One region of the Kitasatospora sp. NBC_01266 genome, then DNA from elsewhere that is predicted to be linked to it. Evidence: riboswitches for the same ligand, from Rfam matches in the RefSeq annotation. Region 1 holds a riboswitch; the other holds the start of a gene.
What was found. Region 1 has a riboswitch for S-adenosylmethionine ahead of OG403_RS06965 (amino acid ABC transporter permease). Riboswitches for the same ligand answer to the same signal wherever they lie in the genome.

Region 1 (5,280 bases):
CGCGGGACGTTGAACTGTCCCTGGATGTCGAAGTGCTGCCCCCGGTGGACGAACGCACCGGCCCGCGCCTCCCGCAGGAAGCTGCCGGACTGCTGGTCGGCGGCGATCTCGTTCCCCTGCCAGGAGTCGAACAACTCGGTGGCGGTGCTCAGGAACTCCTTCGCCCGCGAGTAGCGCTCGTGCTGCGGCAGGAAGCCGCCGCGGCGGAAGTTCTCGCCGGTGAAGGCGTCCCACGAGGTGACCACGTTCCAGGCGGCCCGGCCGCCCGACAGATGGTCGAGGCTGGCGAACTGGCGGGCCACCTCGTAGGGCTCGTTGAAGGTCGAGTTGATCGTGCCGGCCAGGCCCAGGCGTTCGGTGACGGCGGCCAGCGCGGCCAGCACGGTGAAGGTGTCGGGTCGCCCGACGACGTCCAAGTCGTAGATCTCTCCGCCCTGTTCGCGCAGCCGCAGCCCCTCGGCGAGAAAGAGGAAGTCGAACTTGGCTCGTTCGGCGGTCTGCGCGAAGTGCCGGAACGAGCTGAACTCGACGTGGCTGCCCGCCTCCGGGTCGCTCCAGACGGTGGTGTTGTTGACGCCCGGGAAGTGGGCGGCGAGGTGGATCTGCTTGACAGGCTTGCTCATGGTCCTGACGTCCTTCTGACCTGGAATCAGACAGCGGCGGTGGCATAGCGGTTGGCCGGGCGAGGCAGGCCGAGCAGCCCGCGCAGGGTGTTCGCCCGGTACGCGGTGCGGAAGGCATCGCGGCGCTGGAGTTCGGGCACCAGGTGGCGGGTGATCTGCTCCAGGTCGTGCGGCAGCACGGCGGGCCGCAGCCGGAATCCGGTGAGCCCGGCCTGCTGCAACTCCTGTAGCAGATCGGCGAGTTGCTCGGGCGTGCCAGTGAAGACCGGCGCGTCGCCGGTGAATTCGCCACCGGCGCTCTGGTCCAGGCGGGCCCGGCGCTCGGCGGCGGCGCCGGGGTCACTGTCGAGGAAGACGGTGAGGTCGCCGAAGACGTGCACCGTCTCCTCGGCCCGGCCGGCCGCGGCCTGCTCGCCACGGATCTCGGCCACGATCGACCGGGCGTGCCCGGTGTCGCGCGGGGTGACGAATCCCAGGTCGGCCGAGCGGGCCACCAGCCGGTACGGCACGGTGGCGTGCGCCAGCGCGGCGACAACGGGCTGGCCCTGCGGCGGGCGTGGCGTGATGGACGGCCCCCGGACGCTGAACCTGCTGCCCTCGAAGTCGATGTAGTGCAGCTTGCGGCGGTCGATGAAGCGCCCGCTCCCGGCGTCGCGGATCTCCGCGTCGTCCTCCCAGCTGTCCCACAGCCGCCGCAGCACCTCGACCCAGTCGCCGGCCTCGTCGAAGAGCTCCGCGAGCAGCGCCTGCCCGGCCGGCGAGGCCAACTCCTCGATCCGCAGCGGCGGCACCGTGCGGCGGCCGAAGTGCGCGGCCTCGTCGGAGCGGCCGGACACCTGCACCCGGACCCCGGCCCGCCCACCGCTCACGTAGTCGAGGGTCGCGATCGCCTTCGAGAGGTGGAACGGTTCGGTGTGGGTGACCACCGCGGTCGGCACCAGCCCGATGTGCCGGGTCAGCGGCGCCACCCGGGCGGCGATCAGTACCGCGTCCAGCCGCCCCCGCACCTGGTCGGTCCGCCCGTCCGGGCCGGTGTACCGGGAGGACTGCAGGCTCAGCGAGTCCTCGATGGTCACGAAGTCCAGCAGGCCCCGCTCGGCTTCGGCGACCAGCTCGGACCAGTACCGCGCGGTGAGCAGCTCACCGGGCCGGGCACCCGGCTCCCGCCAGGCCGCGGGATGCCAGCCGGCGCCGTCGAGGGCAACGGCCAGGTGGATAGGTGGAGTTGACGGTCCGGGCTGGGCTGGTCCAGGCATGGGCGAACTGCTCCCTGTGGGCATGCCGACATCACGTCCACGTCCACGCCCGTACGGCGGCCGGGCTGGCGGGTCGGCAGGTCGGCGAAAAGGAGGAAAGCGGGGAAAGGATGCGAAAGCGACTAGCGACTAAGCGGCGATGCGCTGGTACGCCGGACAGAGGGCGGCGGCGACGCGCTGCAGATCGATGTGGCGCCGCGAGTACGTGGTGGCGACGCGGCACCGGGCCTTGGCGACGACCGCGGTGGCAGGCTCAGCGGCTTCCCGCACCCTCGCCACCTCCATCCCGGTCGGCTCTCGGCCGTTCACGTTCGCGCGTGCCGGGACTTGACGCCGACACTCACAACCTGACTGCAAGCTACCCGGCATCCCGGTCGGACACAATCCTCTTCGGGAGAACACGGATCATGACCGGCCGTGTTCCCCCGGGTGCGGGCACGACCGGGCCGACCGGCCGACACCGCCCCGCCCGCGCCGCCGTCTCACCCTGCGGCCGGGCAACGTTGACGCACATCCCGACCAGGGCCTACTGTCCGGCGCAGAACGGTCATGAGCGTCAGCGACAAGCCCTGGCTTGCTGACCGGCAACCCTCGCGTCGCGGTGGGGTGCCCCAGGTGACGACCGGGCCGAGACGATTTCGGTAAGCGCGAGGCCCTGCGGGGCGGATGGCGATGGTGGCGGCGATGTACGCAGGTTCGGGGACGGCGGCCGGCCGGCGTCATCGCCGTGCCGCCGCCTACCTGAGCCGTCACATCGACCTGCTCCGCGTCAGCAGCGCACTCTGTACGGCCACCCGCAGCGCCCGTTGTCCGCGCTGACGACTTCCTGACGCCCGCCCCGCGCGGCGCTCCCCTCCCGTCCGTCCCACCCGGTGCGATGTGCTGTGCCACGCCCGGGTGTCCTCGCTCCGCCGGGCCGCGACCACGCGGCGGGTGGAGTGCGGGAACTCGCTGGAGTCCTCGATGAGTGAATCCCTTGTCCCTGCCGTGCCGTTGGGCGCGGCACCGCCATCCGAGGCGGTCCCTCCCCCGCCGCCGACCAGCACGCCCGCCCAACCCGCCGAGCCCGCCGAGCCCGCCGAGCCCATCGAGCCCACCGACACGGCGCCGCCGCGCCCGCGGTCCGCCGTGGGGGTGCCCCCGGCCGCAGGCCGGGGGCGGGTCATCCCGCTGCGGCATCCCGGCCGGTGGATCGGCACCGCGGCGATCCTGGTGCTGCTCGCCCAGCTCGGGCACGGGCTGGTCACCAACCGGTTCTACCAGTGGGACCGGTTCCAGTACTGGTTCGCCCGCCCGGTGATCACCCACGGCCTGTTCGTCACGCTGCAGGTGACGGCCTACAGCGCCGTCCTCGGACTGCTGGGCGGCATCCTGCTCGCCCTGGCCCGGCAGTCCAGCAACCCGGTCCTGCGGTCGGCCAGTTGGGTCTACATCTGGCTGTTCCGCTCGGTGCCGCTGATCGTGGTGCTGCTGTTCCTCTACAACTTCAGTGCGCTGTACCACAGTTTGAGCATCGGAGTGCCGTTCGGACCCGCCTTCGCGCACTTCGACGAGTCGAAGCTGGCCACCGACCTCGTGGTGGCGGTTGTCGGGCTGAGCCTGAACGAGGCCGCGTACGCCGCGGAAGTGGTGCGGGCCGGCCTGCTCTCCGTCGACCAGGGCCAGCACGAGGCGGCAGCCGCACTCGGACTGCCCAGGCGCTACCAGTTCGCCCGGATCGTCTTCCCCCAGGCCCTGCGGGCCATCATCCCCTCCTACGTCAACCAGCTGATCGGCCTGGTGAAGAGCACCTCGCTGGTCTTCTACGTCTCGCTGCTCGACCTGTTCGGCTCCGTGCAGAGCCTGGGCAGCACCTACCCCGGCGACATCGTGCCGCCGCTGCTGGTCGCCACCGTCTGGTACGTGATCCTCACCAGCGTGGTCTCGGTCGCCCAGTTCTACGTGGAGCGCCACTACGCACGCGGAGCGCTGCGCGCTCTTCCACCAACCCCGTTGCAGCGGCTGCGTGTCGGCCTGCGAACCGTGCGGGCGCGCCTGCGACAGGAGACGGCGGTATGAGCACCCTGACCCCGAGGACCCCGAGGATCCCGGTCGACGCAGCCGCCCCGGCCGCCGTCGCGGTCCATGACGTGCACAAGTGGTACGGCACCCACCGGGTGCTCGACGGCGTGGACCTGACGGTCCCGGCCGGTCAGGTCACCGCGATCCTGGGGCCGTCCGGCTCGGGCAAGTCGACCCTGCTGCGCGTGATCAACCACCTGGAGAAGCCCGACATCGGCCACGTCAGCGTCAACGGCGAGCTGATCGGCGTACGTCGGCACGGCGAACGGCTGAAGGAGCTGAGCGAGCGGGCGATCCTCACCCAACGCGGCCGGATCGGCTTCGTCTTCCAGAACTTCAACCTCTTCCCGCACCTGACCGTGCTGGACAACGTGGCCGCCGCTCCGGTGGCCACCGGAGCGCTGCGCAAGCCCCAGGCCCAGGAGCTGGCACGCACCCTGCTGGGCCGGGTGGGGCTGGCCGACCGGACCGGCGCCTATCCGCGCCAGCTGTCCGGCGGGCAGCAGCAGCGGGTGGCGATCGCGCGGGCGCTGGCGCTGCGACCGGGGGTGATCCTCTTCGACGAACCCACCTCCGCGCTGGACCCGGAGCTGGTCGGCGAGGTGCTGGCCGTCATCAAGGACCTGGCCACCAGCGGCGCCACCCTGATCATCGTCACCCACGAGATCGGCTTCGCCCGCGAGGTCGCCGACCACATCGTCTTCCTCGACGGCGGCCGGATCCTCGAACAGGGCCCGCCCGCCGAGGTATTGGACAACCCGCGGCAGCCGCGGACCAGGGAGTTCCTGAGCAGGGTGCTCTGACCCGCGGACCGCCCCTCCCCACCTGCCCATCTGCCCGCCCGGCAGCCACCCCGAACGATCAAGGACAACCATGCCCAGCTCCAGCCTCCGCAGCAGACTCCTGCGCGGCCTCGCCGCCGGCACCGCGGTCACCACCCTCAGCGTCAGCCTCGCCGCCTGCGGGAGCGACGCCGGCTCGACCACCGCGTCCACCGACCAGGCCGCAGCCGGTGTGGTCACGGTGGGCGCCCTGTCCAACGGGGCCGCGAAGCAGGCCGATCTCAAGGTGTCCGAGGTGGCCGCCATCCGGGCCGAGCTGCCGAAACCGCTGATCAGCAGCGGAAAGCTGGCCATCGGGGTCGGCGCGCTGCCCGCCGGGTTCCCACCGCTGGCGTACGTCGGCAGCGACCAGCAGACCCTCACCGGCGCCGAGCCCGACCTCGGCCGCCTGGTGGCGGCGGTCCTCGGCCTCAAGCCGGTGGTCTCCAACGCCACCTGGGAGAACCTGTTCGTGGGCATCGACAGCGGCCGGACCGATGTCGGCTTCTCCAACATCAC
Region 2 (5,280 bases), 3.2 Mb from region 1:
CAGGCCGCCGACCCGCAGGCCGCTCTGGAGCTGCTGCGCGCCCCGCTGGCCGAGCTGGCCGCCGGCCACGGCCTGGCCGTCGAGCCGGGCCGCTTCGTGCTGGAGCTGCGCCCGCCCGGCGTGGACAAGGGGGCGGCGCTGACCGGCCTGCTGCGCGAGCGCGGCGCCCGGTCGGTCCTGTACGCCGGGGACGACCTGGGCGATCTGGCCGCCTACGCGGCGGTGGAGAAGCTGCGGGCCGAGGCGCTGCCCGGACTGCTGGTGGCCAGCGGCCCGGTGACCGGCGAGCCGCCGGTGCGCGAGATCGCCGAGCGGGCGGACCTGGTGGTGCCGGGCCCGGCCGGGGTGGTCGAGCTGCTGGAGCTGCTCGGTCAGGCGCTCAGCTCCGCCAGCTGAGCCAGGAACCACTGCTGCGGGGAGAGCGCGGTGGCGGCCGTGGCCAGCCGCTCGGTGCGCTCGCGCCGCTCTGCCGCCGGCATGGTCAGCGCCCGGTGCAGCGCCTCGGCGGTGCCCACCACGTCGTACGGGTTGATGCCGAGCGCGTCCTCGGCCAGCTCCGGGTAGGCGCCCGCCTCGCGGGAGAGGACCAGCGCGCAGCCCGCGTCGGAGACCACCGGGACCTCCTTGGCGACCAGGTTCATGCCGTCCCTGATCGGGTTGACCAGCGCCACGTCGGCCAGCCGGTAGGCGGCCAGTGAGCGGGCGAAGTCGTCCTCGACCTGGAGTATCAGCGGCTGCCAGGAGTCGGTGGCGAACTCCTCGGTGATCTCCTGGCTGATCCGCCGCACGGCCGCGGTGTACGCGCGGTACTCGGCCAGGTCCTGCCGGGAGGGGTAGGCGAAGGCGATGTGCACCACCCGCCCGCGCCACTCGGGGCGGCTGCGCAGCAGGTGCCGGTAGGCCAGCAGGCCGCGCACGATGTTCTTGCTCAGCTCGGTGCGGTCCACCCGGACGATGGTCCGGCAGCCGCCCACCGCCTCGCGCAACGTGGCCAACCGCTCCTCGACGTCCGCCCGGTGCGCCCGCTCGCGCAGGAAGTCGGCATCGGCGCCCAGCGCGTGCACGCCGAGCCGGGTGGTGCGGCCCTGGTAGCTGACCGAGAGCTCGGCCCGGTCGACCTTCGCGTCCAGCACCCGCTCGCAGCAGTCGGCGAAGGCCTCGGCCCAGCGCCGGGTGTGGAAGCCGGCCCGGTCGGCGCCGAGCACACCGGTCAGCACGGCGGCGGCCAGCGCGTCCGGCAGCAGCCCGAAGTAGTCCACCGGGGCCCACGGGATGTGCAGGAAGTAGCCGATCCGCAGGTCCGGCCGCAGCTCGCGGAGCAGCGCCGGCGCCAGGGTCAGGTGGTAGTCCTGCACCAGCACCGCCGCGCCCGGTGCCGCCTCGGCGGCCAGCGCCTCGGCGAAGGCCCGGTTGTAGGCCTCGAAGGCGCTCCACTGCTCGGCGGCGGTGGCGTCGAAGACCGGCGCGGTCGGGGTGTCGTAGAGCAGGTGGTGCAGGAACCAGAGGGTGGAGTTGGCCACCCCGTTGTACGCGCGGTCGAAGACCTCCGGGTCGATGTCCAGCATCCGGACGGCCTGTCCGCCGACGTCGAAGCCGCCCTGGTCCAGCCGCCCCTGCGGCGAGCGCCGGGCCGCCTCGCGGTCGGCCTCGCCGAGCGCGGCGCAGACCCAGACGGTGTTCGGGTCCTCGATCGCGGAGAGCCCGGAGACCAGCCCGCCGCCGCCGCGCTTGAGGGTCAGCGACCCGTCCGGGGCGCTGCTGAAGGAGACCGGGCCCCGGTTGGATGCCACCAGGACGCGGGCGCGCGTGTGATCGGCCATGTCTCTCCTTGTCGGAAGCCGTCGGCAGACGAGATGGTGACTTTCTGCTGACACACCGACAGCGCTGTGTAGTACTCTGGCTCCCCGCTCTCGGAGCAGCGGTCAGGGCTTGGCCGTCATGAGGCTCCTCGGGGCCGGGGGAGAAGCCGCCTCGACCTTCGGGGTGGCGGAGTCACGTCTTCAACCTTGCCGGAGGCGGCGGACGCCAAACCCGGACAGCGGTCATGAAGATCCGGCCGGGTACTCCGGCCGTTCGATCATGGGGGGCCGCTCAAGGGCGGCCACCTCATGGCTGTGCGCGGTGAACTCGCGAGTCAGGGCGTCCCGGGTGAACTGGGTCAGCACCGGGCGGGCCAGGCCCTCGGCGGCCTTCAGGCGGTGGGTGCGGTCCAGCCGCTCCAGCGCGGTGCGGTAGATGGTGGCGGCCATCCGGCCCAGCGCCTGGCTGTCCTGGTGGCGGTGGTGGCGCACCCCGACGTCCACCTGGGCCAGCGCGTCCAGGCCGACCAGTTCCAGCGCGTCCACCAGCAGGCCGAGTTCCACCCCGTAGCCGGTCGGGAAGTGCAGCTGCTCCAGCAGTGAGCGGCGGGCCGCGTACTCACCGCCGAGCGGCTGGACGAAGCCGGCCAGCTGGGGCCAGTGCAGGTTGAGCAGCGGCCGGGCGACCAGTTCGGTGACCCGCCCGCCGCCGGCCGGTACCACCGCGCCCCCGGTCTCCAGCGGCCGGTCGTACATCGCCTTGACCAGCTGCAGGTCCGGGTCGGTGAGCAGCGGGCCGATGATGCCGGAGACGAAGGCCGGGTCGAACTCGCGCAGGTCGGCGTCGATGAAGCAGACGATCGCGCCGCTGGTGACCAGCAGCGAGCGCCAGAGCACCTCGCCCTTGCCGGGCACCGGGGGCACCCGGGGCAGGATCTCGTCGCGGTGCACCACCCGGGCGCCGGCCGCCGCGGCCACCTCGGCGGTCCGGTCCACCGAGCCGGAGTCGACCACCACCAGCTCGTCCACCAGCGGCAGCCGCTCGATCAGCTCGCGCCGGATCACCTCGACGATCCCGCCCACCGTGGACTCCTCGTCCAGCGCGGGCAGCACCACGCTCACCGTCCCGGCCGGCCCCGCGGCGCGCTTGGCGGCCAGCAGCCGGTCGGCCGACCGGTCGGCCGACCGCCAGGACCGGCGGCGCAGCCAGTCGGCCACCTCAGGCAGTGGCGCGGGGCTCTGCTCGGCAGGCAAATCTCGCTCCTCGTAACTCTCGTCTCGCGTGGCGGACGGTCAGGGTCAGGCGTCCGGCCTTCGGTTACAGTCTTCGTACTGCGGTCAGACCTTCGCACGTCGGGGTCGGTCGCAGCGCGAGACCAGTACAACGCAGGACCACAACTTCACAGAGCTCATCCAGAGGGACTGAGGGAACGGCCCGTCGACGTCCCGGCAACCTTCTCGCCCGGCCATCGCAGGTGCCGGCGGGACAGGTGCCAATTCCGGCCTGTGGCGCGACCGCGCCACGGGGAAGATGAGGAGAGAGGCCTCCGCCATCATGGCTACCGCTACCCCTGCACCCTCCGCGACCGTCGACCTCGGCCCCGCCGCCGCGCTGTCCTGTCGCGAGTGCGGCACCCGCTTCCCGCTCGGCCCCAGCTTCGCCTGCCTGGAGTGCTTCGGCCCGCTGGAGATCGCCTACGACTTCGCCGGCTACGACGCCGAGCAGCTGCGCAAGCAGATCGAGGCGGGACCGGCCTCGATCTGGCGCTACGCCCCGCTGCTGCCGGTGCCCGCCGACGTGGCCGGCAAGCCCAACCTGAACCCCGGCTGGACCCCGCTGGTGAAGGCGGACAACCTGGGCCGCGAGCTCGGTTTCACCGCCCAGCTGCACGTCAAGGACGACTCCGGCAACCCCACCCACTCCTTCAAGGACCGGGTGGTGGCCTGCGCCATCGAGGCCGCCCGCGCCTTCGACTTCACCACCCTGTCCTGCTCGTCCACCGGCAACCTGGCCGGCGCGGTGGGCGCCGCGGCGGCCCGCGCCGGGTTCAAGTCCTGCGTCTTCATCCCGCACGACCTGGAGCAGGGCAAGGTCGTGATGGCCGGTGTCTACGGCGGCGAGCTGGTCGGCATCGAGGGCAACTACGACGACGTGAACCGGTTCTGCTCCGAGCTGATCGGTGACCCGGCCGGCGAGGGCTGGGGCTTCGTCAACGTCAACCTGCGCCCGTACTACGGCGAGGGCTCCAAAACCCTGGCATACGAGATCTGCGAGCAGCTCGGCTGGCGGCTGCCGGAGCAGCTCGTCATCCCGATCGCCTCGGGCTCCCAGCTCACCAAGATCGACAAGGGGCTGCAGGAGCTGATCAAGCTCGGCCTGGTCGAGGACCGGCCGTACAAGATCTTCGGCGCCCAGGCGGCCGGCTGCTCCCCGGTCGCCGCCGCCTTCAAGGCCGGCCGCGACGTGATCAAGCCGGTCAAGCCGGACACCATCGCCAAGTCGCTGGCGATCGGCAACCCGGCCGACGGCCCGTACGTGCTGGACATCGCCCGGCGCACCGGCGGCGCGGTCGAGGACGTCACCGACGCCGAGGTGGTGGCCGCGATCAGGCTGCTGGCCCGCACCGAGGGGATCTTCGCCGAGACCGCCGGCGGGGTGACCATCGGCGTGCTCAGGAAGCTGGTGGAGAACGGCCTGCTGGACCCGGCCAAGGAGACCGTCGCGATCAACACCGGGGACGGGCTCAAGACGCTGGACGCGGTCGCCGACGCCGGGCTGACCGCGACCATCCGGCCGACCCTGGAGTCCTTCCGGGCCGCCGGCCTGGCCTCCTGACCCACCCCCAGCACGCAGCGAGCGAGGAGTAACCCCATGAGCGCGACCGTCCGCATTCCGACCATCCTGCGTACCTACACCGACGGCAGGTCCGAGGTGAGCGCCGAGGGCGCCACCCTGCAGGAGGTCATCGCCGACCTGGAGCAGAACCACCCCGGAATCGCCCAGCGGATCCTGGACGAGGCCGGCAAGCTTCGCCGCTTCGTCAACGTGTACGTGAACGACGACGACGTGCGATTCGCCGAGGGCCTGGCCACCGCGGTCGGCGACGGCGCCGGCGTGTCGATCATCCCGGCGGTGGCCGGCGGCTGCTGACCGCCCGTCACGGCTCTTCGGCAGGCGCTCGGGGCGCCGTGCCCCGTCGGCCATCGGCGGGGCGCGGCGCCCCGAGCCGTGTCCGCGGTGGTCCCCGGGAGGGCATAGGCTGTCCCCGACTTCCGCCTCCGGTTCTGGTGCGCGGCTGGAGAGCGGCTCGGGGCGTCCCGGGTCCTGAGACGCCAGCTGCCGCTGTATCAACCGAATCATGTCGGCGCCGCGTCAGAATTCTTTGGGCTATTCGTGAGTTTCGTCCGCTATGTCCCAGGTGAAATGACGAGTTCTGTCGCATTCCTCCCCTGCTATCCCTTCACGGCCTCGTCGAATTGG

Region 2: another riboswitch for S-adenosylmethionine. It lies ahead of thrC (threonine synthase); the one in region 1 lies ahead of OG403_RS06965 (amino acid ABC transporter permease).

The regions. Positions count from the first base shown of each region.
Region 1 covers NZ_CP108458.1:1,566,234-1,571,513, forward strand. Annotated here, with positions in the region: gene OG403_RS06955 (NtaA/DmoA family FMN-dependent monooxygenase) at 1-623, opposite strand, end outside; gene OG403_RS06960 (LLM class flavin-dependent oxidoreductase) at 650-1,879, opposite strand; gene OG403_RS36680 (putative leader peptide) at 2,009-2,248, opposite strand; SAM riboswitch class IV at 2,425-2,533, shown strand; gene OG403_RS06965 (amino acid ABC transporter permease) at 2,843-3,937, shown strand; gene OG403_RS06970 (amino acid ABC transporter ATP-binding protein) at 3,934-4,743, shown strand; gene OG403_RS06975 (ABC transporter substrate-binding protein) at 4,814-5,280, shown strand, end outside.
Region 2 covers NZ_CP108458.1:4,747,662-4,752,941, forward strand. Annotated here, with positions in the region: gene otsB (trehalose-phosphatase) at 1-396, shown strand, start outside; gene OG403_RS20820 (alpha,alpha-trehalose-phosphate synthase (UDP-forming)) at 372-1,820, opposite strand; gene OG403_RS20825 (glucosyl-3-phosphoglycerate synthase) at 2,043-3,053, opposite strand; SAM riboswitch class I at 3,206-3,337, shown strand; gene thrC (threonine synthase) at 3,355-4,635, shown strand; gene OG403_RS20835 (ubiquitin-like small modifier protein 1) at 4,672-4,950, shown strand.